2 regions of the Weizmannia sp. FSL K6-0777 genome follow, and region 2 is predicted to be linked to the other one. Evidence: riboswitches for the same ligand, from Rfam matches in the RefSeq annotation. Region 2 holds a riboswitch; the other holds the start of a gene.
The links. A riboswitch is a leader RNA that binds a small molecule or an ion and turns the genes downstream of it on or off. The one in region 2 is predicted to bind cyclic di-AMP.
Positions count from the first base shown of each region.

Region 1: linked by a shared signal. The riboswitch ahead of NST70_RS01985 (APC family permease) and the one ahead of NST70_RS13905 (cation:dicarboxylase symporter family transporter) in region 2 are both predicted to bind cyclic di-AMP.

Region 1 covers NZ_CP151971.1:403,135-425,861, reverse strand. The annotation lists gene NST70_RS02050 (VTT domain-containing protein) at 1-32, opposite strand, end outside; gene NST70_RS02045 (hypothetical protein) at 748-930, opposite strand; gene NST70_RS02040 (helix-turn-helix domain-containing protein) at 1,290-1,613, shown strand; gene NST70_RS02035 (DUF5808 domain-containing protein) at 1,657-2,742, opposite strand; gene NST70_RS02030 (GntR family transcriptional regulator) at 2,730-3,131, opposite strand; gene NST70_RS02025 (amino acid ABC transporter permease) at 3,307-4,014, opposite strand; gene NST70_RS02020 (amino acid ABC transporter permease) at 4,040-4,693, opposite strand; gene NST70_RS02015 (transporter substrate-binding domain-containing protein) at 4,759-5,574, opposite strand; gene NST70_RS02010 (hypothetical protein) at 5,814-6,161, opposite strand; gene NST70_RS02005 (amino acid ABC transporter ATP-binding protein) at 6,371-7,099, opposite strand; gene NST70_RS02000 (AI-2E family transporter) at 7,405-8,430, opposite strand; gene NST70_RS01995 (twin-arginine translocase TatA/TatE family subunit) at 8,821-9,006, opposite strand; gene NST70_RS01990 (undecaprenyl-diphosphate phosphatase) at 9,182-10,018, shown strand; gene NST70_RS01985 (APC family permease) at 10,193-12,013, opposite strand; cyclic di-AMP (ydaO/yuaA leader) riboswitch at 12,123-12,272, opposite strand; partial or broken gene NST70_RS01980 (IS1182 family transposase) at 13,093-14,568, opposite strand; gene NST70_RS01975 (glycine--tRNA ligase) at 14,991-16,373, opposite strand; gene NST70_RS01970 (HD domain-containing phosphohydrolase) at 16,807-17,829, opposite strand; gene NST70_RS01965 (hypothetical protein) at 18,970-19,443, opposite strand; gene NST70_RS01960 (NADH-dependent flavin oxidoreductase) at 19,587-20,705, shown strand; gene NST70_RS01955 (YceI family protein) at 21,408-21,944, shown strand; gene ric (iron-sulfur cluster repair di-iron protein) at 22,506-22,727, shown strand, end outside.
Region 2 covers NZ_CP151971.1:2,866,804-2,877,427, reverse strand. The annotation lists gene NST70_RS13915 (helix-turn-helix transcriptional regulator) at 170-589, opposite strand; gene NST70_RS13910 (histidine phosphatase family protein) at 1,360-1,983, opposite strand; cyclic di-AMP (ydaO/yuaA leader) riboswitch at 2,330-2,477, shown strand; gene NST70_RS13905 (cation:dicarboxylase symporter family transporter) at 2,680-3,981, shown strand; gene NST70_RS13900 (metallophosphoesterase) at 4,358-5,503, shown strand; gene NST70_RS13895 (DUF1002 domain-containing protein) at 6,146-7,060, shown strand; gene NST70_RS13890 (hypothetical protein) at 7,083-7,952, opposite strand; gene NST70_RS13885 (DUF6114 domain-containing protein) at 7,980-8,402, opposite strand; gene NST70_RS13880 (DUF6230 family protein) at 8,427-9,035, opposite strand; gene NST70_RS13875 (response regulator transcription factor) at 9,321-10,624, shown strand, end outside.

The DNA of each region.
Region 1 (22,727 bases), 1.1 Mb from region 2:
CCATATTGATCGACGTATGATGTCACTGACATTTGTATCCCTCTCTTAAACGGCGTCAATAAAAACGACCGCTTTTGTTTGCATAAAGTTCACTCTTCTTACAGCCATTTTCGGGCATGAGGATGGGTTTGTCAAAAAGGTTAAAACTTGATATTTGTCAATTTTATGATAGGCACTTTGCAGGGAACCATCCAGGTTTAAAACCAGCTTCTTTCCCGGACCCAGCGTGTTCCCGCACCCGTTTTTCGTTAAGTTAAGAATCACGTTTTCTGCTTTCGGCTGCTGTATAAGTTGAACTAAACATTCCTACTTCTGTATGTGTAGCCATCGTAATTGATTTTAACGCGAAAAATTTAGGTTCATTTTATATATTCACCAGGCTTTGGGGAGTTTTTTACATGAGGCTTATTGTTTCGGTTTCCGTATTTTGCCAGGGAACATTCAAGATTCAGTATTTATTTTACCCGCTTTCGGCCATGATACTTCACCCGTCTCCGTATGGTTTTTACACCTGTAAATTTTATTTGAGATTTGGAAGGTTCACGACTTCCCTGTTGTGATGGTCCAGGGAAAATTTTACAGTTGTGGGTGAACGGGGATTAGAAGAGGGCGTGAATGATCAAGTCCATTTTAACGGATTTATGAAAGAAGTCTTCCATCCTCATGGCCAAAGAGCAGGTGGGAGATCATTTCAAGCGTTCGACTGACTGGATCGCAATGGTGACTACGCCCAATCACTGTCTGCCTTTAGGCTTGTGTGTCGGATTGTCTGTTTCCGCTGCGATTTGATTGCTGAAAATTTGAGAGCCATTTTTCCACGTTTCCATAAAACTTGTTCAAGGCATCTGCCGCTTTTTCACGGTTTTCTTTTGATTTGAAGTATTGGTAGCCGGCAAAGCCTACTACCGTATAGAAAAGTAATTTTTTCACCTTAAAAACCTCCCTTTCTTTACTCCCTCTATTTTATATGAAAATTCAATGGATTGGAAGAACTTTACCCGACCGGGGACCCATTGGAACATTTCTCATTTTACTTTTTTTGTTTGGGGGTGGCACCGTTTCACCGTGATTTCCTTCCATTTTCATTTTTTCGTCTTTATTTGGGGATTTTTTAGGGCCATTTCCGTCACGGGTTTGCCAGCTTTTTCGGCCGAACGCAGCAGTTCCACTGGACAGAGATTGTTAGCTAGTTACTTTTAGTAAGTTTACAATTCATGTATAATGGTTAAAAAGGCTTTTGTTGATATAGCCCCGGAATGCAGGGTTGATGAGAAAGGTGCGTTACAAAAATGGGAAACCAAAGTTTATGTCCGCGTTTCGAAAAGGCGTTTCAGCTATTGGGAAAACGCTGGGTTGGCGTGATTATCCGTGTCCTTTCTAATGGGCCGATGCGGTTTAACGAAATGGCGGAGCTTATCCCGCATATCAGCCAAAAGGTGCTTTCGGAGCGGCTGAAGGAGCTGGAAGACCAGGGCATCCTTGTACGGGAAGTGTACCCGGAAAGCCCTGTCCGGATCGAATACCGGTTGACAGAAAAAGGCGAGGCGATCAAGCCGGTCCTTGATGAAGTGCAAAATTGGGCAGACAAATGGGTTGATCTTGAAAGTGAATAATAAAAGGGGTTGCTTCCATTCTTTGGAGCAGCCCCCTTGTTTTTTAAGAAAAGAAAACACCAAGCAAAAGCGGAATCAGAATAATGAGCCCGAGGATAATCCAGCCTGCCGGGTGCGCAAAGTTAAGGGTCCAGCCGCTCCCGAACCTTTTTTCCACCCATAAGGAAGGATCGTTGCGATTGAAGTAAAAAACGCCGAGTTTCCAATACGCATCGTCATCATACTGGAAGCGGCCCTGAACGGCACCATTGCCTACGCGGATGCGGCTGCCGCCCTGCCCGGTGATAACCGAGAGCAAAACCGCCCCGGCCACAATCAACAGGACCGCGCCCATGCCTCCGTACGACAACCAGGCAATCGGGACCGGCACAATAAAGGAAAGCTGAATGGCAAAAAATAGTAAAATCATAAGCAAGCCTGTAATGATCATAAATGCTGACCATCTGCGCCGGAAACGGACATTTTGCTCGAGGGAGGCTTCCGGTCTTTCGGCATTGAGCTGCTGTTTGCTTTTTGCAATCATCGTATTCAGCCAAATGAACAGGATAAGCAAGAACAGCTGGACAGTTGGCAGTTCAAACACGGTCCGGTACGATTTTTCCACCCAGTCTGTCGGTGTACCGTTAAAATCATAATGCATGGCGATCCGGTCCGGAATCCGTCCGTAGCACAACCATGTCATCAGGAAAGTGGCTGCTGTCACGCTTGCATGGATCAGAAACCATGCGTTGGAAAAAATGAGTTTCTGGCTCCGGAATTTCGGGTCGACGATGATCGCCTGCTTTTTCCCGGCTGCCCAGTTCCGCGTCTTCTTGATTGCCTTCATTTTTCGGTGAAAATAAAGATAGATGAGAAAATTACCGGCAATGTCAACAAGGACTGCGAGAGCGAAACCAGTTTGAAGCAACTGGCTTGTGCTTACAGCTATGAACAGGGCGGCTGCCAGAAGGATGCTGAAGACAATAATGACTGCGGCGTATTGTTTCCTCAGTTTTTTCAGTTCAGGATCCAGGTAGGCTGCCTCTGGGATGGTGACCCCAAAACTTTCCGTTTTTCTTGTAATGTACGGTGTTACTGCCATCATGACGGCAACCAGACCGAAAAAGATCAATACCATTATGGTTTCCATTGTTCTCCCACCTTTTGAATATCGTTGTATAGCTTTTCACATATTTTTAAAAATTGCTTTTCGTCCAGGCCGCGACAGATCGCTTCACTGATGAGCGGGCGCAGTTTTCCCGTAAGGCTTTCAAGATACGGTTCATCGGCCGGGGGCATCTGTTCAGGCTGGATGACAACCCCTTTTTGCCGGTGGATCTGGATAAAGCCTTCCTGCTTCAAGATTTGGTAGGCTTTATTGACCGTGTGCATGTTGACACCGAGGTCGGATGCCATCGCCCTTACCGATGGAAGTGAATCGCCCGGTGCCAGCTCTTTTGACGCAATGCCTTCAATGATGCTGTTATGCAGCTGTTGGTAAATAGGGACATCCGATTCAAGGTCGATTTTCATGAGCATGAACATCATCTCTTTTATTTGAGTTATTTGTTATATATAATGTATAACAGTTAGCACAAAAAAGCAATGGGGATTTGATTTATTTTGCAACTTTGCGAATGAAAATCAGCAATCGCAAACATCTCTATCATGAGAAAAGCTGCGCAAAAAAAAAGGAACCTCAGGACAGGTTCCCCTAGAGCAAATTTTCTGTTGTGTTCACAAGCTGTTTGGCAGCGGAACGGTCCGGGTCGAGGCGCTTTTCGAGCCGGCGCGCGAGAATCGAAAGCAAGTAGTTGACAACAAAATACATGAAAGCTGCCATGAGCAGAATCGGGATGATGTATTTTGATCCGCCTTCCCCGTTGTAAATCCCTTTTGCATTGTGTAACAGTTCCGGCAGTGCAATGATGATCGCAAGCGACGTATCTTTTAAAAGCGAGATGAACTGGCTCACAAGCGGCGGGATCATTTTTTTCAAAGCTTGCGGCAGGATGATGTACCACAAGGTTTGGATATATTTCAAGCCGGATGAACGGGCAGCTTCGATCTGGCCTTTCGGGATGGCGTTCAGGCCGCCGCGCACAATTTCAGCAATCATCGCGGATTCGAACACCGTCAGCGCCGAAATGGCTGCTGCCGTGACGCTCATTTTCATGCCGACTTCAGGCAAGGCAAAATATGTAAAGAAAATAATCAAAATCAGTGGCAAGTTCCGGGTGATTTCGACAACAAGTGCCACGATTGGCGATAAAATTGGAATTTTGGCGTAACGCAAGATGCCGAGAATACAGCCGATGAGAAAACTCAACACGATTGCAACAAAAGCCACTTCCAATGTCACCGCAAAACCCTTCAGCAAATACGCCAGGTTTCCACTTGAATAAGCTCCGGCAAAATCCATCGCATTTCCCTCCTTTAAATATGATTCAACTGCTTCTGGCCAGCCGGCGTTCAAGATAGTTGACAAGCAGGCTGAGCGGGATCGTCAGAATGAGATAAAACATGCCGACAAAAATATACGTATCAAAAGTGACCCATGTTTTTTCATGAATGAGATCGGCGTAGTACATGAGGTCGAGTCCCGCAAAAACACCGAGAATCGAAGAGTTTTTGACCAGGTTCAGGAATTGGTTGCCGATCGGCGGAATGACGATTTTGATCGCCTGCGGGAGGACGACGTAACGCATCGCCTGGGTATACGTCAGACCGGTTGACCGTGCGGCTTCAAGCTGACCTTTGTCCACCGATTGAATGCCGGCACGAACGGCTTCCGCAATAAAAGCGGCGGTGTAAATGGAGAGCGCAATGGTGCCCGCGATAAAGCCGCTTAAATTAATATGAAAATAGCTGAGCCCGTTATAGAAAAAGAAACCGGTCAGGATTAACGGAATATTGCGGATGACTTCAACGTAGACTGCGCCGATAAAATTCAGCAGTTTCACAGGGGCCAGCCTGAACACGGCAATGAGGTTGCCGAGAATGAAACTGGCGACAAGGCCGATGATGCTGATTTTAATCGTATTGACAAAACCTTTCATGTATAAGTCGATATTGTCGGTGAGGATGGAAAAATCAAGCACGCTGTTTCACTCCTTTGCGGTTTAATCAGGAGAAAGGGATGGGCGATTTTGCCCACCCCTTATCCTTATTCTTTGATCCATTTGTTTTTGATTTTGTCGTATTCCCCGCTGTCTTTCAGTTCTTTCAAAGCTTTGTTGACGGCTTTTACGAGTTTCGTATTGCCTTTTTTCATGGCAATGCCGTACGGTTCTTTCGTGAAAGTGCCACCTACAACCTGGTAGTTCGAGTCTTGGGCGGCCATGCCGTACAGAATCGAGTTGTCGGTTGTCAGTGCATCGCCTTTGCCGGATTTTAAAGCCGTGAATGCTTCTTGATAGTTTTCATACTCTAACACGGTTGTATCCGGAGCGGCTTTTCTGACGTTGTCACCAGATGTCGCACCTTTTACCGTCAAGACTTTTGTGCCTTTCGTCAAGTCTTTGACGCTCTTAATCTTGCTTCCTTTTTTCACAAGGAGCGACTGGCCGGCGTCAAAATAAACATCCGAGAAGTCGACCACTTTTTTACGATCCGGCGAAATCGTCATGGTAGCGACAACCATGTCAACATCGCCGTTTTGCAGCATTGGAATCCGGGTTTTCGATGTGACTTCTTTCAGTTCGACTTTAACTTTGTCACCGAAAATTTTCTTGGAAATCGCTTTGGCAATGTCTACATCAAAGCCTTCCACATTTCCGGTTTTAGGGTCTTTGTAGCCAAATAGATATGTATCATATTTGACTCCAACGACCAATTTCCCTCTGTCTTCGATTTTTTTGATCGGATCATCGCTTGCAGAACCGGATCCGCCTGTCGATTTTGATTTGCCGCAGCCTGCAACCAGTGCTGCTGCCAAAATGAAAACCAATCCTGCTGCTAACCATTTTTTGACCTTTCCCATTTGAATCCCCCTTTTTTATTTATGGTCACCGCGAAAGCAAGCGCTTTGCGGAAGTCCCCAATGATAAATGTTTTATGCTGGTACTGCTTTGAGTAGCACGGTATTCCCGCGGGCCGGCACCTACCATTCCTTGGCTTATGGCCATGATTGCGCACCATCCCCGGATATGAATGTATATGCAGATGCAAATGGTTTATGACTGCGACTGGAACCGGCTTTCCGGGCGATTGACGGCCACCTTACGTGTACCCGATAGCCGCGGATCGTTTGCTTTCGATTTTTGGCATCCTGCCCCGCGTGGTACAGGTTATTTGGCCACCATTCGTAACCGGCTTTCCGGCGATTGATGCCGCCATGTATGGACCTGATAACCGCGTATGGTTTGCACCCGATTTTGACATCCTGCCCGGGCGTGATGCAGGGTGTTTGGCCGCCACGAGAAACCGGCTTTCCGGCGATTGACGGCTGTCATGTATGGACCTGATAACCGCATATGGTTTGCACCCGTTTTTGGCATCCTGCCCGAGCGTGATGCAGGATGTTTGGCCACCATTCGTAACCGGCTTTCCGGCGATTGATGCCGCCATGTATGGACCTGATAACCGCATATGGTTTGCACCCGATTTTTAGCATCCTGCCCGGGCGTGATGCAGGATGTTTGGCCACCATTCGTAACCAGCATACCGGCGATCGACGGCCGACATGCGTGTACCCGGTAGCCGCGATCGTTTGCTTCCATTTTTGGCATCCTGCCCGGATACACATGTTTTGCAAGTGTATGTACCATGGCCTGTGGTTAATGGTTCAGCACACGGTTTAAAAAGGTGCGGGCGCGTTCTTCACGCGGGTTTTTGAAAAAGGCTTCCGGCGTATTGTCCTCAATGATTCTCCCCTGGTCCATGAAAAGGACGCGGTCCGCCACTTCGCGGGCAAAGCCCATTTCGTGTGTGACGACTACCATCGTCATACCGTCTTTTGCGAGGGCTTTCATAACGTCGAGCACTTCTCCGATCATCTCGGGATCCAAAGCAGATGTCGGTTCGTCAAACAGCATAATGTCCGGCTCCATTGCCAGCCCCCTGGCAATTGCGACACGTTGCTGCTGGCCGCCTGATAACTGTGACGGGTAGGCGTTTGCTTTATCGGGAATGCCCACCCTTTCCAAGTAGTGCATCGCCTTTTTTTCCGCTTCTTCCTTACTTTGGCCCAGCACTTTGATCGGCGCCAGCGTGATATTTTGCAAGACAGTTCTATGCGGATACAAATTGAAGTGCTGGAAGACCATGCCGATGTTTTTGCGAAGATCGTTGATATCGGTTTTTTTGTCATTGACTTTCATATTGCGGACGAAGAGCTCGCCGTCCGTGATGTCTTCCAGACGGTTGATGCAGCGGAGCATTGTACTCTTCCCTGATCCGGAAGGCCCGATCACAACGACGACTTCCCCTTCTTTTACTTCAAGGTTAATATCTTTTAAAACGTGAAAATCACCATAGTATTTGTTGACATGACGGAATGAAATCACATCATCACCTCCCGGCTGCTCATCTTTTTGGTGTGCGCTTCCAGTATTTAGAAACCTTCCATTACTCCCTATTTTAGAGTATATCAATCTATTCAGATAACATCAATATTTTTATTGAAGGTATTTTTCTGTTTTTTAAGATGGATTTTCCGGGAAAAGTTATTTTTTTTAAATATTAAAAACCCAAGTGGTCTCTAGGACTAAAGTCTGGTGAGAATTTAATGCCAGAAAGCGTTTAGCAAGGGGGCCATCTGTGAAAAAAGCCGTTCCAAAATGCTTACCCACTTCGGAACGGCTGGTGCACATTATGTTTTTTTCTTTGGCTCCGTACTTCGGCCGGTAACTTCAAGGACATCAAGGAAGAACATCACAATTGGAATGCCAAGAATGAGCCCCCACACGCCGAAAAAATGCTCACAAAAAATTAAAATGAGAAAAGTGTAAAAAACAGGCATATTCGTTTTTGAGGACATCAGCTGCGGATTCAGCACATAGGCTTCCACGGCATGCACGATGACAATCAAAATGAGGACATACAGCACTTTCATTCCGCCGCCGATGCTGTAAGCGATGATACATAGCGGGATGAGCGAGATGAAAACGCCGGCGACCGGGATAAGGCCGAGAGCAAAAACGAGAATGGCGAGCCCGAATAACTGCGGAAAGCCGAGAATCCAGAGGCCGATCGTAGTAAGAACGGAATTCACAACTGCGATGATGAACTGGGCCTCGATCACTTTCCCGAATGTCCCTACAAATTTGACACCGAAATACTCGATTTCATCGTAAAACGCTGCAAGTTTGCTCTTTTTAAACTGTTTTGTAAAACGGATGATCCGCTCTTTTTCAAGCAGGAAAAACAAACTCAGGATAATGGCCATGAAGACCTGGATGCTGACTTTGCTGATGCTTGTAAAATAATCGAACAGGATAGAAACGCCTTTTTGTGCGTAGTCGACAATTTTCTTTTCCTGGATGTTTTTCACAATATAATTCAGTACTTCATTGTGCTGAGGTTTTGTGTAAAAATCGGAAATCTGCATAACAAGCTGGGTAATTTCATTGACCAAGATCGGAAAATATTTGATCACGCCGAGTGTGAGGCCGCCGAGAATCAAAATATACACGATTAAAACAGCCAGTCTGCGTTTGATCGGAAACCATCTTGTCACAATTTTTTGCAGTCTGTTGACAAGATAGGAAAAAATAAAGGTGAGCAGCATCAGGTCCATCATGCTGCGCAGAAAATACAGGATAAGTGTGATCAGCACAAAGATAAGAACCCTTCTGACCCCCCGTTTTTGAAATAATGAAAACAGCCGGTCTTCCATCGTATTGTTATTACCCCCTCCGGATTCAAAGGAACCATTTTTCTGTTTACCCTTATCTTAACACATTTATAGCCGGTTCAAGTAATTTAGCCGGCGAGGGATGTGTAAAATTTTTTCCTGCCATAAAAGGAAATAAACCATACAGATGAATCAGCCCATGGGGAGCCCTCCGTTCCTGCTGCTATATAAAAAGAACTTAAGTTTTTCGCGTCAAAATCAATTACGATCAGGAAAATTGAATCCGTCCCCGGGGACAGGGCGTTACGGCTGCATTTTCGGCCCGTGAAGGTGTCAGGACGGTCGTCTTTCGGTGTTTTACCGTGAAAAGCGTTCGGAAAATGGCGGGGTGCATGCAAAAAATGGGCCGCTGCGTTTTACAGCGGCCTATGGTTATGATTTACTTTTTTTCACTTGCGGCTTTTCTTCTTCGTCAATGGCGTCGCGCACGCCTTTTTTGAATTCGCGCAATGTTTGGCCGGCTGCCCTTCCAAGCTGCGGGAGTTTCGACGGGCCGAAAATTAAAAGTGCAACAACAAGGATAATGAGAATTTCGCCAAAGCTGAGATTTCCAGGCATTTTTTCCCCTCCCCGGGCTTCTTTATCTTTATCTTATAGTGTATTGTAAACATTTTCAACTTATAATCACTTGAATTCAATTTATTTTCTGATTAAGCATGGCGGGGTTCGTAAAAAAATTTATTCGTTTTGGCCGGCGTCCATGGTAGAATAATGTAGTCTGGAGGTGACGTTTTTGCATTTGTGGAATTTGTTTGTGGCCGCCATTCTCGGCCTTGTGGAGGGGCTGACAGAGTTTGCCCCGGTTTCTTCGACGGGCCATATGATTATTGTGGATGACTTGATTTTGAAATCGAATCATCTTTATGGCACTGAAGCGGCAAATGTATTTAAAGTGGTGATCCAGCTTGGGTCCATTATGGCGATGGTGGTCGTATTCTGGGACAGGTTTTTAAATTTGCTCGGCCTGAAGAAAAATATTACGAGAGAGCAGATGTATGGTGAACGACTGAGATTGACGCATGTGATTACCGGGCTCGTTCCGGCGGCTGTGCTCGGCTTTTTGTTTGAAGACTATATTGACGCCCATCTGTTTTCGGTAAATACGGTACTTGTTGCCCTTGTGGCTGGGGCCGTTTTGATGATTGTGGCGGATCTCACGCGCCCGCGCCGGCCGAAGACAGAGACGGTTGACGAGATTACATATAGACAGGCGTTTGTGATTGGGCTTTTTCAATGTCTTGCACTTTGGCCGGGTTTTTCACGTTCCGGTTCTACGATTTCAGGCGGCGTTCTGCTTGGCATGAGCCACCGTGCGGCAGCGGACTTTACATTTATTATGGCCGTGCCGATCATGTTTGGTGCGAGCTTTCTTTCGCTTGTAAAGCACTGGGGCGCCGTAACACCTGAGACGATTCCGTTCTTTATTACCGGATTCATCAGCGCGTTTATTTTCGCCTTAATCGCGATCAAGTTTTTCCTCGCATTGATCAACAAGGTAAAGCTGATCCCATTTGCGGTATACCGCATCCTTTTGGCGATTGTTTTGCTTCTTTTGATTTGGAACCGATAAGATTTTGGCTGCGCAGCGTTGCGCGGCTTTTTTATTTTGGCTTTTGCCGCGTTTGATGCTGAACGAAGCGTCTACGGTAATTTGTTCTGCTCATGAAAAAAGGCTGCCGAACGCGTGGTGGGCAGCCTTTTTTGATACAGCCGTATTGCAACGAAAATGGTGCATCCAGATTTGTTATTTTTTAAAATGGTAGGGCATTGTTGCAACGACAACGTCTTTTTCCCAGAGAAGGCGCATCCGGATGAGGAGCGCGGACTGGTTGTGCAAAATGTTTTGCCAGCGTTTTTTCGGAATGAACTGTGGAATGAGTACCATGACCTGGTACTTGTTTTCTTTTGCTTTCCGCTGGATAATTTCCAAAAATTTGGCAAGCGGCTGGACAATGCTCCGGTAAGACGAGTGCAGGGTGACAAGGCGGACACCACAGTCCCACTCTTTCCATTTTTCTTCCATTCTCTTCTCGTCTTCATGGTCAAAAGCGACATAAACGGCTATGACCTGATCCGAGAGCGATTTTGCATAATTAATCGTCCGTTCCACGACCGTTGTAATGCCGGCCACCGGGACAATGATCACATTGGAGTGGATTTCTTCCTGAAACACCCCTTTAATCCGCAACTGCTCGCCGACCGCCTCGTAATGCCGGTTCACTTTCCGGAAAATAAACATGACGATCGGCAGGAAAATCAAAACCGGCCATACTTGCGTGAATTTCGTAATGAATAAAATCGCAAGGACGCTAAATGTAATAATGGCACCGACAAAGTTGACCGACATTTTGCCGGCCCAGCCTCTCGGTCTTTGAGTGACCCATTTCACAATCATGCCGCATTGCGCAAGGGTAAACGGAATGAACACGCCGACTGCGTACAACGGAATGAGGCGCTCGGTATTGCCCTGGAATGCGACAATTAAAATCATGGAAGCAACGCCGAGAAAAATAATTCCGTTTGAGTAACCAAGCCGGTCACCGCGGATCGTGAACATGCGCGGCATAAATTTGTCCCTCGCCAAGTTAAAAGCGAGCTGCGGGAACGCAGAGAATCCGGTGTTCGCAGCAAGCACGAGAATTAAAGCCGTAGTTGCCTGGACGAAATAGTACAAAACACCGTTGCCAAGTGTCCGGTGTGCCATTTGCGATACAACGGTTTCTGTTTCTTTCGGCGCAATGCCGAGCCAGTATGCGAGAAAACTGATGCCCGCTAAAAGCGATGCCAGAATGATACCCATCATGGCAAGCGTGCGGGCTGCGTTTCTCGGTGCCGGGTCGCGAAAGTTCGGGATCGCGTTGGAAATGGCTTCGACCCCTGTCAATGCCGAACAGCCGGATGAGAAAGCTTTTAGCAAAAGAAACAGTGAAATGCCGGCGACCGGCGTACCGATATGCGGATGCAGGTTTTGCGGAACTTGCCCCGTTACGGTTTTAAATAAACCGACAACAATGATGACAATCAATGCAAATACGAACAGGTAAACCGGGTATGCGAGCACATTGGCTGATTCCGTCAGCCCGCGCAAATTCAAAATCGTAATGATCAGAACGAGAAAAACCGCAATCTGCACACTGTACGGATGCAAGCTCTGAAACGCGGAAGTAATGGCATCTGTTCCGGCTGAGACGGAAACGGCCACCGTTAAAATGTAGTCCACCAGCAAGGATCCGCCTGCAAGAAGGCCGGGGGTGACGCCGAGATTTTCTTTCGAGACAAGGTATGCCCCGCCGCCTTGCGGATAAGAGTAAATGACCTGGCGATAAGATAAAATAAGTGCAGCCAATAAAATTAAAATGCCGACTGTAATTGGAATAGAATACCAAAATGCCAGCGTCCCCACTGTGGCAAGTACAATCAGCACCTGTTCAGGCCCGTATGCAACAGATGAAAGTGCGTCGGATGACAGAATGGCCAGTGCTTTTAACTTGGTCAGCTTCTGGCCTTCGAGTTCATTTGAACGCAGCGGTCTCCCAATTAACAATCGTTTTATCGTGGTGAACATTTGAATTGTCTCCTTTTATCTGCAGTGTTTCAAAAATGCTTCCCCAAAAATAAGAAAAACCACAAAGAGAATTTATCTCCCCTGTGGTCTATTGCCCGATCACAGTTTCACATCCTCTCTTATAACGCTGACGGGGTTAGCTGTCGGGTTCGGGCATAAGAGTGGCCCTGCCTTTTTAAAAAAAGGCTTCACCCCAAAGCGGCGCGCGGCCGCCAACCTGGTTCCCCCGTTCCGTTTCCGGATTAAGCGGTTCAGTTATGAAACACAAATTTTTCATACGACATCCTATCTTACTCCCGTTACCATGGTTTGTAAAGACTATTTCGCAATTGCGTTTCGGTATGTCCATCTTTACCCGCCATATCCCCGGGCAAACTGTCTTTATTCACAGTACCTAATTTTCGATCATGCTTCTTTTGTAGAATATCCGAATGTGCCTAAAGCATGCAAAAAGCAAGGTTTTTCGGCAAATCCGGAGTAAAGAGATAAACAGAGTTAGGAAGGTAAAACCTGGGGATGAAAAGATGGCCTCTTGGGGCAGGCGGATCAATTGGAAACATAAGACCAAAAGAGGCGCGAACCCGGTGGAATTGTCTAATTAGGAGCTCCATTCGGGCCCGAAATGTCCTTTTGAACCTGTCAAAAGGACAAAACGTGCCGCATCCGGGAATGAAATGTCCTTTTGAACCTGTCAAAAGGACAAAAGGAATTGCATCCGGGCCCAAAATGTCCTTTTGAAGCCGTCAAAAAGACAAAACGAGCTGCATCAGGTAACGAAATGTCCTTTTGAACCTGTCAAAAGGACAAAACGTGCCGCATCCGGGAATGAAATGTCCTTTTGAACCTGTCAAAAGGACAAAAGGAGTTGCATCCGGGCCCGAAATGTCCTTTTGAAGCCGTCAAAAAGACAAAACGAGCTGCATCCGGGCCCGAAATGTCCTTTTGAACCTGTCGTGACCACTGAAAAAAGCCATTTTTTTATGTAAAATTTGCTGTGTAGTGTAAGAAATTTTCTGTAAATGGTACTCTTTACCATAGAAATTAGTAAAAATGACAAATGTTTGGCTATAATTCGCCTTTTTAGAGGATAGTATGGCGGCTATCCTCTTTAAATTTACTGCCAAGGCTGTTAGCTTGGCTTGTAAGCCCATGCTTTTTAGACCGTACCATTTGGCACGATCTAACCCGTGGAAATTCTTCATTTCGCCATTTTTCCCTTCTTGGCATGCTCTTTTTTTATACTTCTCTTTAAATCCCTCCGATTTCTGTTGTTGACTATACTCATAAAATTCTGGGGTGTTGATTCCGACCCCTAATACTTTTCCGACTGTTTTTCCGGTTATGCAAACTTCTCGCATTGGGCAATTTCTACATTGTTCTCTGTCAAAATAGTAATTATACGTTTCTTTTCCACATTTTCTTATATAGTGTTTCTTTTTGATTGTTTTGTTTCCTTGACTACAGAACCACTCGTCAGAATCTTTGTTATAACTGAATCTTTCTTCGTCTATGCGATATGCAGCTTCACTTACAGGGATGTATGCCTTTGCTTTAAGTTCAGAGATTTTGTCTAAGATTGGCTTTTTAAAATAGGCTTTATCACCATATACTTCTGGTATTTTTATTCTCGTTTTCTTGGTTAACTCTAATAATTCATCAAACTTCGTTCCATCCACATAAGCTCCATTACCAGTATGAACAGCTGTAATCATTCGATCTTCTGTTGTCATCATAAATTCCGTTTTATAACCAAAGAAAGGATCATTTTTGCTTTTATACCCTATTCTCGCTTCTTGGTCGACAATCGATCGTACCCCTTTTTGCTCCATAAACTTCGGGTCTGCTAAAATTTCTTTCGCATTATTAACGAGTGCTTTTGTTTCAGGTGCTTTCTCCAGTTCAACTAGTTCTTCTACCTTTGATACCGTTTCTTCAAGATAGGACTTCATTGTTTTTCTAGCTTCATCATGGTTTTCTATTTCTTTATAATCAGGGATTTCTTGGTTGATTTCACTTGGTATTTCTCCGTTTTCTTCTTTAACGGTTTTAAAGATTTTTTTCGCTAATTGTTTCATGACTCGTTCCGGTCTATATTTTTTGGTGTTGGCTTCTGTATGAGTGGAATCAATCGTTATACCAGAAACCTTTTGTAAAATTCCTTTTTCAATGCATTGGTTTATGATTTCAATAATAATTTCATCTATAGTGAGATTGCCTTCTAATCTACTTTTACGAAATTTTGCCAAAAGACTTGGGTGAGGGAGGTCGTCTTCCGGATTGATTCCTAAAAAATACATATATGCAAGGTTTAATGAGCAATTTTCTATAACTTTCTCATCAGATAAGTCATAGAGTTTTTGTAACACCAAGATTTTAACCATAAGTTCGGGCTCTTTTGCTGGCCTTCCATATTCTTTACAGTAAGTTTTTTCAAGCATTTTATTGATAAAACTAAAATCCACTTCATCTCTTAATAATTTAAGTGTATGATTTTCAGGAATTTTATCGTATAATATGGAATAGATGCTTAATTGATTATCTTTTTCTTTAAGCATGATAGATACCCCCAGTTTGGTTTTGGTTTGTAGTATAACTTTATTATACCAAATACTGGGGGTATTTTTTTTCAATTTATTGTACATATAATTATTTTGAATTTTCAGATTGACTTTTTCAGTGGTCCCGAACCTGTCAAAAGGACAAAACATGCCGCATCCGGGAATGAAATGTCCCTTTGAACCTGTCAAAAGGACAAAACACGCCGCATCCAATTAGACAAATTAGGCGAAAACCCGTTGAAAATGTCTAGTTAGGCGTTCTAATTGGACAAATCCAAGCGTAAAACCCGTTAAAAATGTCTAATTATGGTCTAATTAGGCGTTCCAAACGCCAAAATCCATTACGATCAGGATAGATTTGCTTATGGCTGACCTGGCGCACCACCAAAGAAAAAAACCCGCAAGCTGCGGGCTTTTTTTTAAAACTTAATTTTTTCTTCCAAAAAGGCTTTAAGTTCCGTGATTGGCACACGGGTTTGCTCCATTGTGTCACGGTCGCGGACGGTCACCATATGGTCGTCGCGCGAATCGAAGTCGTATGTGATGCAAAACGGCGTGCCGATTTCGTCCTGGCGGCGGTATCGCTTGCCGATCGACCCGGTTTCGTCAAAGTCAACCATAAACGTTTTCGACAAATCCGCAAAAATGTCGCGTGCTTCATCCGATAATTTTTTCGACAGCGGCAAAACCGCGGCTTTGTATGGCGCAAGGGCAGGGTGCAGGTGCATGACCGTGCGGCTTGTGCCGTCTTCAAGTGTCTCTTCTGCATAAGAGTCAATCAGAAATGCCAGCGCTACACGGTCCGCCCCGAGCGACGGCTCAATGCAGTACGGAACAAAGCGTTCATTCGTTTCCTGGTCAAGATAAGTGAAATCCTCGCCGGAATATTCCATATGGCGTTTCAGGTCGTAATCAGTACGGGAGGCTATGCCCCACAGTTCGCCCCAGCCGAACGGGAAGTTGTATTCAAAGTCGGTGGTCGCGTTCGAGTAGTGGGATAGTTCTTCTTTTTCATGGTCGCGCAGCCGCAAGTTTTCTTCCCTCATGCCGAGATTCAGCAAAAATTCGCGCGCATACTGTTTCCAGTAGTCAAACCATTTGAGCTCTTCGCCCGGCCTGCAGAAAAATTCAAGTTCCATCTGTTCAAATTCGCGCGTGCGGAAAATGAAGTTCCCCGGGGTGATTTCGTTCCGGAAACTTTTGCCGATTTGGGCAATCCCGAATGGCAATTTTTTGCGCATTGTCCGTTGCACATTTTTAAAATTGACGAAAATGCCTTGGGCGGTTTCCGGGCGCAAATACAGTTCATTCGTGCTGTCTTCGGTTACGCCCTGGTATGTTTTGAACATCAGATTAAACTGGCGGATGCCGGTCCAGTCTTTGCTGCCGCAATCCGGGCAGGCGATGTCATGCGTTTTGATCAGCTCTTCCATTTTTTCAAACGGCAGGCCGTCGACAATCATGTCGATCCCTTTTTCATGCAGGGCATTTTCGATCAGCTTGTCGGCACGGTGCCGGGCTTTACAATGTTTGCAGTCGATCATCGGGTCGTTAAAATTGCCGAGGTGGCCGCTTGCTTCCCATGTGCGCGGGTTCATCAGGATCGCAGCATCGAGGCCGACATTGTACGGCGACTCCTGGATGAATTTTTTCCACCAGGCTTTTTTGACGTTGTTTTTGAATTCGACGCCGAGCGGGCCGTAATCCCAAGTGTTGGCAAGCCCTCCGTAAATTTCCGAACCCGGGAAAATAAACCCGCGGTGTTTCGCGTGCGAGACGATTTGATCCATCGTGACGCTCATTGTCATCTCTCCTTTTTTCATTGAAATGGTTTCCCCTGGGGACGGGAATGTTTCCATATAAAAAGCTCCCGGCTCCAGGCAACAGCCTGGGGACGAGAGCTTGAATTCCCGCGGTTCCACCCCAGTTGATGCGAAATTTTCGCACCCACTTTCCATGAAAAAAACTCCGGACTGCCGTTTCACCGGGTTCCTTGCCGAGCTTCCACCGCCCCCGGCTCGCTTTAAAAGGAAAAGTTCCGGCTACTATTGATCCTTCATCGTCGCTATTTGAATAGAAATACTATACCAAAACCGGGCAGGACAAGTCAATGCCCGGCTTGGGTATGAATGTTGTAATCCGTTATTGTGGCGTTTTGTCTCACCCTTCGCTCTTCGTCTCCATAAAGATACGCTTTGTCTTTTTTACATTGGGTACGTACATAAGAATCCCCGGTTAATAGGGATTGGCAATTTGAAACAAGGTCAGGTTTTGTTCCATCAGGTTTAAAACCGGATAACCTTCGACTTTAAGAACAGGCTGGTTTGGATGAAGCGGATGAATCCGGAGAATGCTCCCTTTCACCCCGTTACGCAGTGTAATCGGCTGTTTCCGGTAATTTTCCATCAGAAAGTTGGCAAACGGGAGGACAATTTCCCGATCGAGCCGGCCAGCATCGGCGTCCGCCATTAACTCGTCAATTGCAAAAAACACCGGCTGCCTCCTGCGGTATGCGCGGTTGGAACAAATGGCGTCAAACGTATCCGCCACCGATAAAATTCTGACAAGAAAAGGAATGGTTTTCCTGCCATCCGGATAGCCTGAGCCGTCCAGCCGTTCATGGTGCATTAGGGTCCCTTTTAAAATCATCGGGTCGAGCGATGTTTTCTCAAGCAGCCGGTAACCCGCTTCCGGATGCTTCTTGATCAAGGCAAACTCTGCATCTGTTAGTCTTCCCGGTTTATTGAGAATTTGCGGGTCAATGGTGAACTTGCCAATATCGTGGAAAAGCCCCATTTGCGCCAGTAGGCTTTGCTTTTCGGGATGCAACTTCAAAATTTTCCCAATATTAGCAGCGATCAGCCCGACATGGATACAGTGTTTGAACAAATATTCGTCAGCAGAGAAATGCTCCATTAGTTCCAAAATAGACGTCCGGGTCGTAAACACTTCTTTGTAAAACTTGCGAAAATTTTTTTCCATACTCTCCACTTCTGCATCACAAAGGGTTGTTTTCACTTGAATGATGCGCTGGAGTTCTTCCATTTCATGGTAAATATTCTCATATAATAAGTCATGGAAGATCCCGGGCACTTCGGTGGCAATGCGCCTGCCGTCCAATTCCGGATCGCGCAGGACTTCATATTTATTTAAAATGGCAGCGAGCCTTTCTGTAAGAAACGTCCCTTTCCGCAGCAACAGGACGCCGCTATTGGAGTACAAATCTTCTTCTAACTTTTCCCCTTTTTGAAACACCATTGAAAAAGCTCCCCTTGAACGTACTTTTTTACATTTTAACACAGGAAATGTTCGTGAAAAGGAGCCTTTCCGATTTTTCTTAAAAAGTTCATTTATGTTCCGCTGCCTGCCATGATTTTCGACTTCAAACAACGGACCATCTCCGCGCAATTCTCAAACGGGGAACAGCTTTGTTTTTTTGAATCTCCGCCTCATTTCAAATTTCTCGCACTTTCCTGCGTTTCAGAAGATCTCGCCTACGCAATTTCCCGTTCTACTTCAACTTTTGGCGCGGGTTTCCTACTTCAAAAAACAAAATCCTCTCCAGACAGACATCGGGCTTTGCATGGTTGCTTGATATTCAGTTTTTTCAGCTTCCCGCCGCGCTTTCTGTTTCAGAAAACAGACCGCTCCCACGCAATTTTCGAGACAAATGGGCATCGGCTTTGCTTTACTTGGATTTCCGCATCTATTTCAGCTTTCCCGCCACACTTCCTGTTTCAGAAAACAGACCGCTCCCACGCAATTTTCGAGACAAACGGGCATCGGCTTTGCTTTACTTGGATTTCCACATCTATTTCAGCTTTCTAGTCGCACTTCCTGTTTCCGAAAAAGACTGCTCCCATGCATTTTCCGCAACAAATGAGTATCATCTTTGCTTTGCTTGAATTTCCGTATCTATTTCAGTTTTCCGCCGCACTTCGGAAAACAGACTGCGTCAACTCATTTTCCCGCAACAAATGGGCATCGGCTTTGCTTGGATTCCTGTTTCTTTTTCAGCTTCCCGCCGCACTTCGGAAAACAGACTGTGCCAACTCATTTTCCCGCAACAAATGGGCATCGGCTTTGTTTGGATTCCCGTTTCTTTTTCAGCTTTCCGCCGCACTTCCTGTTTCGGAAAAAGACTGCTCCCATGCATTTTCCGCAACAAATGAGTATCATCTTTGCTTGGATTTCCGCATCTATTTCAGTTTCCCGCCGCACTTCCTGTTTCGGAAAAAGACTGCTCCCACGCAATTTTCGAGACAAACGGGGGATCAGGCTTTGCTTGGATTCCTGTTTCTTTTTCAATTTTCTGCCGCGGTTTCCTGTTTTGGAAACAGTCTGAGCAATTTCCCGCAACAAACGGGCATCGGCTTTGCTTGGATTCCTGTTTCTTTTTCAGCTTTCCGCCGCGCTTTCCTGTTTCAGAAAACGGATGACTTCCGCATAGTTTCCTGTAACGAGCGCCGGGTTTTGCAACGATTCCTCTATTCTTTTTGTATCATCCGTTTCGACGAGAACAAATCCGGGAAACGCCTGCAGCTGGATCAACGGATTGATGCGACGGATATCTTCATATTGATAATGCAGCTCTAAGGAGACATGATCCATTTCAAGAAACGGCACATGCTCTTCTTCATGCCAATCTTCATCTGTCACAACGATCAAAGTATAATAGCGCTGGTTTTCCGCTGCCCGTGAATTGCCTTTTTCACTGATGATCCTGTCAACGCAAATCAGCCCGCCCATTATGATGAACGTGAATACAGCGTACAGCCATAAATGGGACAACAACAGCAATACCGCTGTAATCAACGAAAGGATACTCAACCTTTTTGCCACCATTTGAAGCAGTAAAAGGACATCACTCATCATTCACGTCTCCCAATTCATGATGTAAAAAATACTTTCCTATATGATATGCCTGCATGGTTTGATCGGTGCTTTTCATTTTCGTTTTTTTACAGATTGGAACATAATAAAAAAGCGAAAGCAACCAGGAAAGGAGCATGACCATGAGCAAATACGATAAACTGTTTGAACCCATTACGTTTAAAAGCGGCGTCAGGGCGGAAAACCGCATCGTGATGGCGCCGATGACCCATTATTCCTCGAATGATGACGGCACGATTTCCGCTGCCGAGCTGCGTTATTATGAAGAACGTGCCAAAGGGCCGGGGATGGTCGTGACGGCATGTGCCAATGTTACGGAAAACGGCAAAGCGTTTACCGGGCAACCTGGCGCGCATACAGACGAAATGGTTGAGAGCATGAAAAAACTAGCACAAACGATTCAGCAAAACGGTGCAAAAGCGGTTGTGCAAATCCACCATGGTGGCCGCGAATGCCCGGCTGAACTCGTGCCGGGCGGGGATGTTGTGAGCGCAAGTGAAACAGATTCGTCAGACGGCAGCGTCCATGCACGCGCGTTGACGGGAGAAGAAACCGCTGAAATTGTGAAAGCATTCGGCGAAGCAACACGCCGCGTGATCGAAGCTGGTTTTGATGGCGTTGAAATTCACGGCGCAAACGGCTATCTGATTCAACAATTTTTCTCCCCGTATACGAACCGGCGTGAAGACGAGTGGGGCGGCAGTCTGGAAAAACGGCTTGCATTCCCGCTTGCTGTCGTCGATGCTGTGAAAAAAACGGTGGCGGAATATGCGGACCGGCCGTTTTTAGTCGGATACCGCTTATCCCCGGAAGAACCGTACGAACCGGGGATTACGATGGATGACACGTTCGCGCTTTTGGATGCGCTGATGAAAAAAGAGCTCGACTATGTGCATATTTCCCTGCAGCACTTCTGGTCTAAAGCCCGCCGCGGCGGTGAACCCGGCCGTCCGCGCATGGAACAGATCGTGGAACATGTCGCAGGCCGCGTGCCTTTGATCGGCGTCGGCTCCCTGCACACAGGAGACGAGGTTTTGAAGGCAATGGAAACCGATGTACCGCTTATTGCCCTCGGCCGTGAGCTTGTCATGGAGCCGCATTGGGTGGAAAAAATTAAAGCCGGCCAGGAGGATGCAATTCAAACCGCGTTAAGAAAAGACGACCGCGAACGGCTCGTTATTCCGGAACCGCTGTGGAAGATGATCATCTCAACGCCGGGCTGGTTCCCGTTTGCAGAATGACATCTGCATGTTGCACGGCATTGTCAAAGAATGAATGGCTGCGCTTGCGAGGCTCGGTTGATACACGAATTGAAGTTTACGTAATGGCCAAGGAATGAATGGCTTTGCCGCGAAGCTCGGTTGGCGATCGAATTGAGCATACGCAATTGTCAAGAAATGAATGGCTTTGCCGCGGAGCTCGGTTGGCGATCGAATTGAAGCATATGTAATGACCAAGGAATGAATGGCTGCGCCGCGAAGCTCGGTTGACAACTGAATTGAAGCATATGTAATGGTCAAGGAATGAATGGCTGCACCTGTCCAATCTGGCCTAGAGCTAAAGCCGGAGTATATAGATGCGATGGAATGGGCATCATTATATATAAGTTGGCATGCAATTTTTGGGCTGGGATTACCTGCCTTCTCCAGTTATTGACTGGCACGCATTGATGCGGGTTTTCAGCACGCGGCTTTTGCGCGACTTACGGCGTACCCGGATTGGTTCCCGCAAACACCGTTAACATGCAGGATTCTGCCTGGTGTAAGAACCACTATACTGCGAAAGAAAGTGCAAAAACACTGTTAACATGCAGGGTTCTGCCTACCTGCAGATTTAGAAACCGAACCCTTTTAAAAAAATGGGTTCGGTTTTCTTGACTTTTTTCACTTACAATATTAAACTAAGTTACGAAAAGTAAGTTTTAAAAACAGGAGGAATTTAGGATGACAAAAACAAAATGGGCAGTTGACTATGCACATAGCACCATTGATTTCACAGTAAAACATATGATGATTTCAAAAGTAAAAGGGTCTTTTCAAAAATTCGAAGCCGAAATCGAAGCTGATCCCCAAGATTTAACGGATGCAAAAGTTTCTTTTATTGTTGATGCCAGCAGCATTCATACGAAAAATGATGACCGCGATAATCATCTTCGTTCTGCAGATTTCTTAGATGTTGAACAATATCCGAATATTACATTTGTTTCCAAGTCGGTTACAAAGGCAGGGGACAATGATTATAACGTTACCGGTGATTTAACGATTCATGGCGTGACAAAAGAAGAAACATTTAAAGTCACATTTGAAGGGATTTCGAAAAACCCGATGAGCGGCGCGGAAACAGCCGGCTTTAGTGCAGAAGGGACCGTAAAACGGAGCAATTACGGCCTTACTTGGAACGCAGCCCTTGAAACAGGCGGTGTCCTCGTTGGCGATGAAATCAAATTTACGGTGGAATTAGAAGCAAGCAAAGCGGAATAATTGCGGAGGCGCCAATTTAGATTGGCGCTTTTTTCTTTGGGCAGATCATGCTTCTTATGGCCAAGGTTTTGGGATGCTTTTTTTCTATATAAATAACATAGCCGGACTCTAGGTGAAGAAAGGACTTCATTTTTGCGTGCTTCCTTAACATAGACGCGCCCTATGTGAAGAAAGGAAGTCTTTTTTTTGTGTTTCCTTAACGTAGACGGGTTCTAGGTGAAGGAAGGCCGTCTTTTTTTCACGCTTCCTTAACATAGACGCACTCTAGGTGAAGGAAGACCGTCTTTTTTCCGCGCTTCCTTAACATAGACGCACTCTAGGTGAAGGAAGACCTTCGTTTTTCCACGCTTCCTTAACATAGACGCACTCTATGTGAAGAAAGGCTTTCTTTTTTCCACGCTTCCTTAATGTAGACGCACTCTATATGAAGGAAGGCCTTCGTTTTTTCGCGCTTCCTTAACATAAATAAGAACTTTCCTCAATTGCTGTGATGTGCATCACAAATAAGCAGGTGCTGATGGTTTATGATGAAGGCAGCAATGAAATGGAGGAGTGAATTCGATGGAACGTTTTACAACGAGCCAGACTGTCGGGGAAATCGTAACCTTATTCCCAAAAGCGGCGGATCTGTTTAAAGCAAATCGTATCGATTTTTGTTGCGGCGGCAATGTGTCTGTGAAAGAAGCTGCGGAAAAGCGCAACCTATCAGCAGATGAACTACTTGATGCTATTTGCAACCTTTATGGCCAATATGCCGGAAAAGGCACTGAGCAAAATTGGAAT
Region 2 (10,624 bases):
AGCCGCAAATCTGGTTGATGCCGCCTTCTTTGTTCCTTCCATCAACCTTAGACCCGAAAAGTGGCGCTGAACGCGCAGATACCAGTGACAAACCCTTTTTGTAAAGTAACTCTTGTTTTTATAGTTCCTGGAACCGGGACCAGGGCTTTCCTTATTCAGCAGCCCCCGATTATGTATTTCTGTCATCCTCGTCGTCCAGTTCCCTGATCAAATTCCAAGTCTGATAAATCCGGTTTGCCATTTTCTCAGGATCTTTCAGCATCATTTGGTATAAATCCGGCTCATGGCTCAACGTTTCAAGCAGTTTCTTTTCCGGATTACTGACCGCTTCATTTGTCTTCAGGCCGGCATGGTTGGTAAGGCCCAAAAGATAATCAATTGAAACTTTCAACACTTGCGAAATTCGGTATAGCACCTTAATAGAAGGAAAACTGTATCCAGTTTCGTAGTTCGAAATGTTCCGGTCGCTTACCCCGACTTTTTTCGCAAGTTCAGGCTGGCTGTAGCCTTGAGCTGTCCGCACTTTTTTCAATCGGGCTGCGAATATTTCTTTAACGTTTTCCATGTTTTCATTCCCATGATCGGCCATTGCTACTGCTCCTTAAAAAAAATCAAAAAAGATGGTTGACTTCCAAAATAATTGTGTATAATATAAGTGTATAGAAATTATTTTGTTGATGAGCATCTGTACAAAAAGTTGACAAAGAGCCGGAGACACAAAGAAAATAGATGCTTCAGCAAAAAATACCCCCCTATTTTCTCATAATTCTTACTTACTATTCCCAAATTCAAAGTAAGAGTAATATGGTCTCCAGGCTCTTTTTTTACAGTCTCCCTTCCAGTTTAGCATGAAAACGATGCTGTTTTAACCCCTTTTTAAATTGTAAACGCTTTCATTAAAATGACGGGTCTATTTACCCACCCTTCCATAACACCGTTAACGACGCTAGTCCCATACTGGCACGCAAAAGGTTTGCTGAACGAATTCCATTCTGGCTTTGCCTCAATATATAGAAGGATGCCTCTGTCGCAAATGGGGGATGCTACCTTCTCTATACGTTGAACCGGCTTATGCGGGCAAAGATAAGTCCGGATAAGCGGTCAGTCTCTTTATCAAGTCCACGGTTCGTAACCCCTTCAAGCAGGCAGGACAGTTCCATGCCTTTATAAAATCGACATTCCCTGTTTTCCTTTACATGACGTTCATGTCCACCAACCTTATCCCAGGTTTAGAGGAAATCAATTATAAAAAAGCATTGTAGCTTACGTTCAAAATGCCCCAGCCCCAATATAGCCTCTGCCCATGCGGTTCCATTGTTCAACCGGCATGGGCAGGGTTCTACAGCATAGGTGCAACTCTCAATATTTTATGGAAGATAAGTGCGTATTAAGATTAATGGCCAGAAATCCGGCGTTTTCCGGAGTCTCTTTATAAATCGTAATTCCAGTATTGTCTTGTGGGATCATCCGGTAATTTTTAAACGGGACTTCAAGGGTTCCGGCGACGAAAAAGCGGATTGCCATGCTGTGGGCAACAACAAGAACGGTTTCTTCCGGATGTTTCTCCACCAGCTCATCGATACAGGCACGGACACGGTTATAGACCTGGACGGCCGTTTCCCCCGTATAACCCGCATGTGTCGCACCCGGATCTTTTAGCCAGGCCTCCCAATTATCCGCATATTTTACGGTAAAATCTTCCTGGCGTTCTCCTTCCCAGGCACCGAAGTCCGTTTCGACAAGACGTGGATCTTGATGGATTTTCAAATTCCGCCCCTTAACAAGTATTTCCGCCGTATGGACAGCACGGCCCAATGTGGATGCATAAACAACATCAAAAGGAATGTCCTTTAAAACGCCTGCCGCCAGTTCCGCCTGCCGCACGCCCGTCTGCGACAAACCGATATCGCTTCTCCCGCAATATCTGTTCCGGTCGGCGTTCCATTCTGTCTGGCCATGGCGCACAAAATAAAAAAGTGTCATAATGTACCTCTTTTCACAAAGTATCAACTGGCTCTATTTTAACAAATTGAGGAGTGGAATGCTATTTCCGGTCAATAAGACTCCTTTCATAATCCATGAGAAGAACACTCTCTAGATGTTCATTTAGCTGTGTACATTTCGGTAATAGAGTGCCTGCCCTTTTTTTCACTCATTCGCCTCTTCCAGTAAAGTTTTACCCATACCGAATTGTCGGATATGCAACGCGATCGCGCCCGAGCCCTCCCTATAAAAAATTTATTTGCTATATTATATTAAAATATTATATAATGGCAAAGGACGCTAAAACATTGAAGAAGGATGAGTTGTTTTTTTATTTTTTAAAAACTTCATATCATCGCTCAATTACATGTTTATGTAAACGGGGGAACCAACAGGTGTTCTATGCACCAGGGGTGAAACCTTTCATTGAAAGGTAGGGAAACTCTTTATTCCCTAATCCGTCAGCTAACCTCGTAAGCGTCTGGAGAGAACTGTGTGTGTTTTTTGGACACGCCTTTTAAGCAAAAATGCTGCGAAGGAATTTCTCTCTTTCGTGGTTTTTTTAATCCACAAATTTGGTTTTCGGGGTAAAGCCGGAAACTGGCAGGACTTGCGATTTGAGTTTTACAAACAATCCGGTATGCAGCTTGCGTACTGCGCTTTTTGAAAAATATTGGCATCTGGGAGGGAAACTTCATGAAAAGAGTGAGCTTAGCCTGGCAGATTTTTATCGGCCTGATACTAGGTATTGCGATTGGCGGCATTTTCCACGGCAATGACACCGTGGCCCATATTCTCCAGCCGTTTGGCGACTTCTTTTTGCGCTTGATTAAAATGATTGTGATTCCGATTGTCGTTTCAAGCTTGATTGTCGGTGTTGCCGGCGCAGGCGATATGAAACAGGTTGGAAAGCTTGGCCTGAAAGCATTGATTTATTTTGAAATTGTCACGACCATCGCGATTGTAGTAGGACTGCTGGCCGGAAACTTGTTTCATCCGGGGACAGGGGTGGATATGGGCTCATTGGCAAAAACATCGATCAGCAGCTATGTGGAAACAACAAAAGAGACGCAACACAATGGCATAGTCGATACGATTTTAAGTATCGTGCCGACGAACTTGTTTGAATCCCTTTCACAAGGGAATATGCTTCCAATCATTTTCTTCTCTGTCATGTTCGGGATTGGGGTGGCAGCCATCGGGGAAAAAGGAAAACCGGTGCTCCGCTTTTTCCAGGGTGTCAGTGAAGCGATGTTTTATGTCACTAATTTGGTCATGAAAGTGGCTCCGATCGGTGTATTTGGCCTGATTGGTGTAACCGTTACACAATTCGGCCTCAAGTCATTGATTCCGCTAAGCAAGCTTGTTTTCACGGTTTACGGCACGATTATTTTCTTTGTGGTTGTCGTGCTTGGCCTGATTGCCTGGCTTTTCCGCGTAAATATTTTCAATCTCTTCAAAATCCTGAAAGACGAATTGATCCTTGCTTATTCCACTGCAAGCTCGGAAGCGGTGCTGCCAAGGCTCATGGAGAAAATGGAAAAATTCGGTTGCCCGAAATCGATCACCACACTGGTGATTCCGACGGGGTACTCATTCAACCTGGACGGCTCGACCTTGTACCAGTCGCTGGCGGCGCTGTTTATCGCGCAAATGTACGGGATTCACATGTCCATCGGTGCGCAAATTTCGCTGGTGCTTGTGCTGATGGTTACATCAAAAGGCATCGCCGGTGTTCCAGGAGTTTCATTCGTTGTCCTTTTGGCGACGCTGGGGACGGTCGGGATTCCGCTTGAAGGCTTAGCATTTATTGCTGGCATTGACCGTATTCTGGATATGGCAAGAACAGCCTGCAATGTCGTTGGCAATACGCTTGCAACCATTATTGTGTCAAAATGGGAAGGAAAATATGATAAAGAAAAAGCAGAAGCGTACCTTGCCGAAATCAGCGGCGGCGGGCACGATTCCAAAGATCACAAATATGTAACGGAATCTTAAGATGAGCGATGAAGTTAAAAAAGGTGCACTGCCGGAATAGAGGCAGCGCGCCTTTTTTGTTTGCGAGTAAAGAACGTCGGTAGTTTTTTACATTTCCATCAAATTATGCTAGCTCTGTTGCCTACTGGAGTCATCATGCAAATTGGCGCTCGGACTCGGTGTGAAAACTTCATCCATATAAGTTGAACTCCTTCTTGATGTGTCGCCAGAAGCAATGTTTACCCTGATCGGCTTTGATTTTGGAGCGATACAGATTTTTGTCGGGAAAAATTGTGCCTCTCTTTCCAAGGATTGTTACCGGTTGGACTGAAATAATGAGCGCCCTAGGGCACAAACTATTCACAGCAGCATGTATTGATTTTTTGGAGGGATAAAGATGGACAAAAAAATGCTACTGTGGGTAGCGGTACTGTCCCTCGCTCTTTTTCCCCGGACGGAACATGCGGATGCGGCTTTTTGGTTTCAATCGAAACGGGCCACTGTCGACTTGCGTTTGCTGGAGACATCGGATTTGCACGGCTATATGCTGAATTATGATTATGCCGCTCGCACTGAGGCGGAGACTTATGGCCTTGCTCTTACGGCTTCACTCATTGCAGCGGAGAGGAAGACGGCAAAAAATACGATGCTGTTTGATGATGGGGACTTACTTGAAGGGAACGAAATGGCTGCTTATGTTGCCCGTCGACCGTTAAAAAAGGGGGAAATTCATCCGTTTATCCGCGTGATGAATCATTTAAATTACGACGCAGCGACCGTGGGCAATCATGATTTTCATTACGGACTTGATTTTTTGAAACAGACGATCAATGGAGCAAAGTTTCCGTTTGTAAATGCCAATATATACTATAATTTCGAAAAAAATGATACAGATGACCAAAATTTTTTCAAACCCTATGTGATTCTGGATAAAAAAGTGGAAGACCGGAGCGGGCACCATCATCATCTGAAAATCGGGGTCATCGGATTTGTTACGCCTTCAGTCATTGAATGGGAAAAACCGAGCCTTGGCGGCAAAGTCAAAGCAAAGGACATCCTGCATACGGCTGCCTGGTTTGTCCCGCGAATGAAGGCGGAAGGAGCCGACCTGATCATCGCGCTTGCCCATTGTGGTGTGGATCCGGCTGCGAAACAACCGTTTTATACAGGCGATGCCGTTTATTTATTAAGCGAGGTAAAAGGGATCGATGCTATTCTGTTTGGGCATCAGCATCGGGTGTTCCCAAGCGAATTTTTTGCCGGCGTCCCCGGCGTCGATATCCGGAAAGGGACAATCAATGGCGTGCCAGCAGTAATGCCCGGCAAGTGGGGGAGTCATCTCGGCGTGATCAGTCTCACTTTGGAAAAAAAGGGAGAGAAGTGGGAGATGACGCAGGCACAATCGGAGGCGAAACCGGTATATGCCATCCACAATCAACAGGCAAAATCCATCGTTAGACCGGATCCGGATATTGTTCGGATGACCGCCGAGCTGCAAAAAAACGTGCTGGGGTCCAAGTTTACTTTATATAGTCGAAACTAATTTGCCCATGCCGCCTTTGTTGCGGCATGGGCATTGAAGTGAAGGAAGAGGACGGCGGGGCATATCTTAACGTAGAGGTTTTCTATGTTAAGGAAGAACGTGAAAGTCTGCATCTATCTTAAAGTAGATGCGTTTTAAGTGAAGGAAGGGCATGAAAAATTGCGTCTATCTTCACATAGGGGCGCTCTATGTTAAGGAAGCTGGAGAAAAATCATGTCTATCTTCACATAGAGGCGCTCTAAGTAAAGGAAGCACGTGAAAATCAACGTCTATCTTAAAGTAGATGCGTTCTAAGTGAAGGAAGGGCATGAAAAATTGTGTCTATCTTAACGTTGGGACGTTCTATGTTAAGGAAGCTGGAGAAAAATCGTGTCTATCTTAACATAGGCGTTCTAAGTGAAGGAATCCCGTAAATTTAGCCGCCTATCTTAACATAGGGGCGCTCTAAATAAATTTTCCGTACATGTTAAAATTGTTGCATTTCCCCCACACTAGGCCCTGGTTTTCTCATCATATTTTTAGGGAAAACGGAAGGTGCAATCGTGTATAATAGAAATGATGCATCATGATGAGCAGGTTTGAAGGCTTTTGAAATGGCAGCGCGGCAAGCCCGCAACATTTCAAAAAGGGAGGAAAAAAAGAATGCTAAAAAGATTGGGATGGATCTGGTTCATCGCTATGATTGCGCTTGGGTTCACCATGAACGGCGTGGCAAAAGCGTCCGGCGATAACAGTACAGTGATCGATGAAAAATACGGGAAACCGATCGTTGCGACAGGCGCGGCTCTTTCTGCCTCGCAAAAAGCAGAGGTGGAAAAGGAACTTGGCGTGGATGATGCAAACAATGTCGAAGAGATTACCGTAACCGGCGATGATCTTGTCCATTACATCCCTGACGGCAACCGCAATTCGAACATGTATTCATCCGCAAAAATTACAAGAACGGATTCCGGCGGTATCCAGGTGAATATTGTAACACCGGAAAATATTACAGAAGTAACGGCAGATATGTATAAAAATGCGCTGCTCACTGCTGGAATTAAAAATGCGGAAGTGGGAGTGGCTTCCCCGCTCAAAGTAACCGGACATTCAGCGCTTGTCGGTATTTATAAAGCTTACGACAATTCGGATAAATCCGGAGATAAACTTAATTCAGACCGGACGGAAGTGGCCAGCCAGGAACTGAGTGTCGCGACGGATCTGGCGAAAAAGGAAGGGTTAAGCAATGATCAAGTGACCCAGCTTCTTACGGAAATTAAGCAGGAAATTGCAAACCAGCATCCGGCAACAAAAGAAGATATTGAAAAAATCGTTGATGATAAATTGAAGGATTTAAACATCAATTTGAGCGATTCCGACCGCCAGCTGCTGTATGATTTATTCGACCAGATGCGTAAGCTCAACATCAATTTTGGTTCGGTCAAAAGCGAATTGAGTTCCTTGTCCGACAAACTGAGCGATAAGATCAACAAAGCGGCCGGAGACAAAGATTTTTGGCAAAGCGTAAAAGACTTTTTCCAAAACATCTTTGACGCGATCCGGGGATTATTCCAATAATGGGAAAGAAGGCAGTGCGCCCCTAATTTCCGGCGCTGCTGCCTTCTTTTTGTTGAACATTTTGATCTGTGCTGCTCTGATCCTGAGCAGTCTTTGTAGTGGTGCGATTCTTTTCCGTTTTCTGACCGGAAGCAGGTTCTGTGCCAGTGTTGTCCAATTTTGTATCATCTGTGTTTTCTGATTCCTTATTTTTATTTTGATCCGTAACCTTGCCATCCGTTTTCGCATCGTTATGTTTTTCTGTATCCTGTTTTTCTGTTTTCGCTTTATCCTGCGTGCCATCCTTCGCTTTATCAGCCGTATCAGACTTGTCGTTTTTTTCTTCTTTGTTTTTTTCAGGAGTGCCGCCCTGCAGCAGTTGTGTCAGCTGATCAGCCTGCTTTCGCAATGTTTCCTCATCTGAACCGGAAGTGTCAATATCGGCTGCGCCGGTTTCCATCGATAGGTTAAGACCCGGCAGATCGGCATTGTCAGCAAGCTGTTGATGGGCAACAAGGCGGACGTTTTTCATGCCGATCTGTCCGGCTTTTTCCGGAACGTAAATGCCGCCAAAGTTCACCTTTGTGGCATCGACCCGCATATTTTTCAATTGAATCGGGCCGGGGGCATTCATATGGATCGTCACCGGTCCCTCAGGCGTTTGCAGCACTTTTGTGATTTTCAGGCCGTAAATGGTGACATCCGCATACTGCAGGCGGAGCATGACCTGATTTTGTTTTGTCGCTGTATCGCCTGCTGTAATCCCGGGCGGAAGCATCGCGCCTTCCACGCGGTCTGCTTCAATGATGAAGCCGTCTGTTACGGGGGATTCAGCCACTGAAATGTTTGTAAAAAAGCAAAAATTAAATGCAATAAATGCGGCTGTCAATAGGAAAGATTTTGTTTTCTTCACTTGCCTCACCATTTCTGTGTATAGTCTTTATCTTTCTTCTGCACTCCCTGCGGCAATTTCTTCCATCGGGCCCACACCAGCCGGCACTTCCTCCTGCCTGATTACCCGCCATGAAACAGATAAAGACCCGCCGATTATACCGAGCAGGGTTCCAATGAAAAATCCGCCCATCGCCCCCATGATGGAAAGGACAGACAGAAAAATGGCCAAAATGCCGAACACCATATTAAATTTTGGGAAAAAATAACCCATTCCGCCGATCAGAAAAATCAAGCCACCGAAAATGAGGCCGATCGACACCATGCTTCCGGGCGCAGCTGCAATTTCAAGAAGTTGAACCGGCACATATAAAATGATCATCCCGGAGAGCAACGTAAACGTTGCCCCCCAGAATGGCCGGCTTCTTCTCCAGTTTCTAAATTTCATGCGGAACATATGGAACTTGCCCATTATGATCACTCCTTGAAGAAAAGCCTATTTTTTGACAAACTGTACTTTCAGGTTCGGAAGATTCGCGACTTTTTGGAATAGGTAATGTGTATCCAGGCTGCCGTTTTTGATTGTTAAAGTATCTGCCCCTTGTGTAAAAGCCTTTGAAGCGGCTTGAGGGTCATCAGCAGTGACATAATTTTCTGAAATATTCATATTGGTGAAGACTGCATCCCCCTGGACAAGCGCAGCTTTTTGAATCAGCCCATTAAGGTGTACAGGTGTGTTTCCGTCGCCCGCCGTAATTTTCACCTGGTAATCGCCAAGAACCGGAATCTTAACATCTTTTGAAATAACCAAGTCCTGGATCGTCACTTTATCAATTTCATTGACAAAGACCGGTTTGACATGGTCCTCCCCTTTGGATGGATCCCCGTATAAACTCCCGTATAATTTAAACCCGGTACCTTGCATTTGTTTGAATGAAACATTGAATTTGCCAATGCCGCCGACAGTTGCTGCAACGGCAACCCCGTTAATGCCGAGTACAGCTAAAAGTCCCCCCAAAAAAATAAGGCCTGAAAGCAGAGCGGTAAAAAACCATTTTTTTGAAGTTCTCCCTTGTCCTTGTAAGACTAATGCCCCTTCGTTCATGTAACAATCCTCCCCTTTAAAACTTGATCATTTAAAAAAGATGGTACGCTAAAATATTTAGGTGAAAAATCCCTTCCTTGCCAAATGATATCGCTTACATTTTTCTTTATTTTATTCATTTTGGACAAAAAATATATTCCTATTATTGTAGGGAATTCAATGGCTTATGGCCTACAAATATCGTGTCGGAAAGCCGGTATGTTTTTTTGCGCGCCAACCAGGCATGATTATGATAATATTATAGGAAAAAAGACCGGTAAGGGGTTAGACAAAGGAGGGAGAAAGGTGTCGCTGTCGTTAAATGCGCATATGGACATGGTCATGAAACATGGAGTGGACCTTTTGCGCTCGCACCAGCAGCAAATTATTGCGGAATGTACGGGAATTTTGCAGTATTTGAGAGAAACACATAAAGGCAGTGCGGATGCTTTTGAATTCGCTTTCAATTGTTTTGTCGCCTTTTTCCGTTCCGGCCAGCAATCGGTTGAGACGCTGATTGACGATATCCGGTCGCAATGGGTGAAGGAATTCCACCGCCCGCCGGAACCGCATGTTCTCATCTTTATTTTAACACTGATTGAAAACTCTGTTCATAAAGCCATAAAAGAAAGCACGACCCGGTCTTTTCATTTGCATCCTTCCGTCCAGTACCTGTTTTCGAAAATCTGCGAAGAAATGCTGCTCATTTCCAAACAGGAAACTTTTCAAATGGATTCATTTTGTGAGCAGCTAACCAAATCCGAGCAGCTCAGAATCGAGTGGATTGCAAGGGTCAGCCATGTGGATGGGGGGTACCGGCTGAAGAAAGTGATCGGGATGGAGGAGAACGCGATTGACAGCGGGCTGTTTGAACGGACGGATCCTTCATGGTTTTGGCTGTCGGAAGCGCTGCTGAAGCGGACGCCGCGCCGGAAACCGGATGAAAGGCGGGATGTGTTTCCGGTTCCGTGGAAAAACGAGACGTTGATTTTTTGTATGAGCGACCAGGATGTTTCGGCCACAATCCCGTTTTTAACCTATGCGATGCATTTGTTGCAGATGGAGGAGGAACGAAACGGAAAAGTATATGCGGGCGACCAGTGGAAAGATGCAGTCATTTTATTTAACGAATGGATTATGCGCTCCCAGGATTTAAATGAAGCGATCCAAAACATCGCTTTTGGTTACGCACAATATTTGCCGTTTGAGCGCTGTGCCCTGTTCCGTTATTCGCAGAGCGATGCCGCGGGATTCGGCCTGTTCGGCTACCATTTTAACAATACGGCAATCCGGAATATAAAGGAGACGATCGACCGTTTCCCTTCCATTTCCAAAATATTGCTGGGGAAGGGGCAGCAGGTAAATATGGTACAGCATTTCCAGCCGCTGTATATCCCAAAAGCGTCAGAAGAGTTTCCGATGCAGTATGTGAAGGAGTTTGAGCTGGAATCGGTCGTGGTTGCCCCGATTTATGTGCCGTCAGAAGGGGTGTTAATTGGCGGTGCCATTTTGGACCAGGGGCCGGGGAAGTTTTTTGAAGTGGACAGCAGCACATTTACGGCGCTGTTGAAATTCGGTCAGAGCGCAGGTGAACTGCTGGCCAAGTTTTT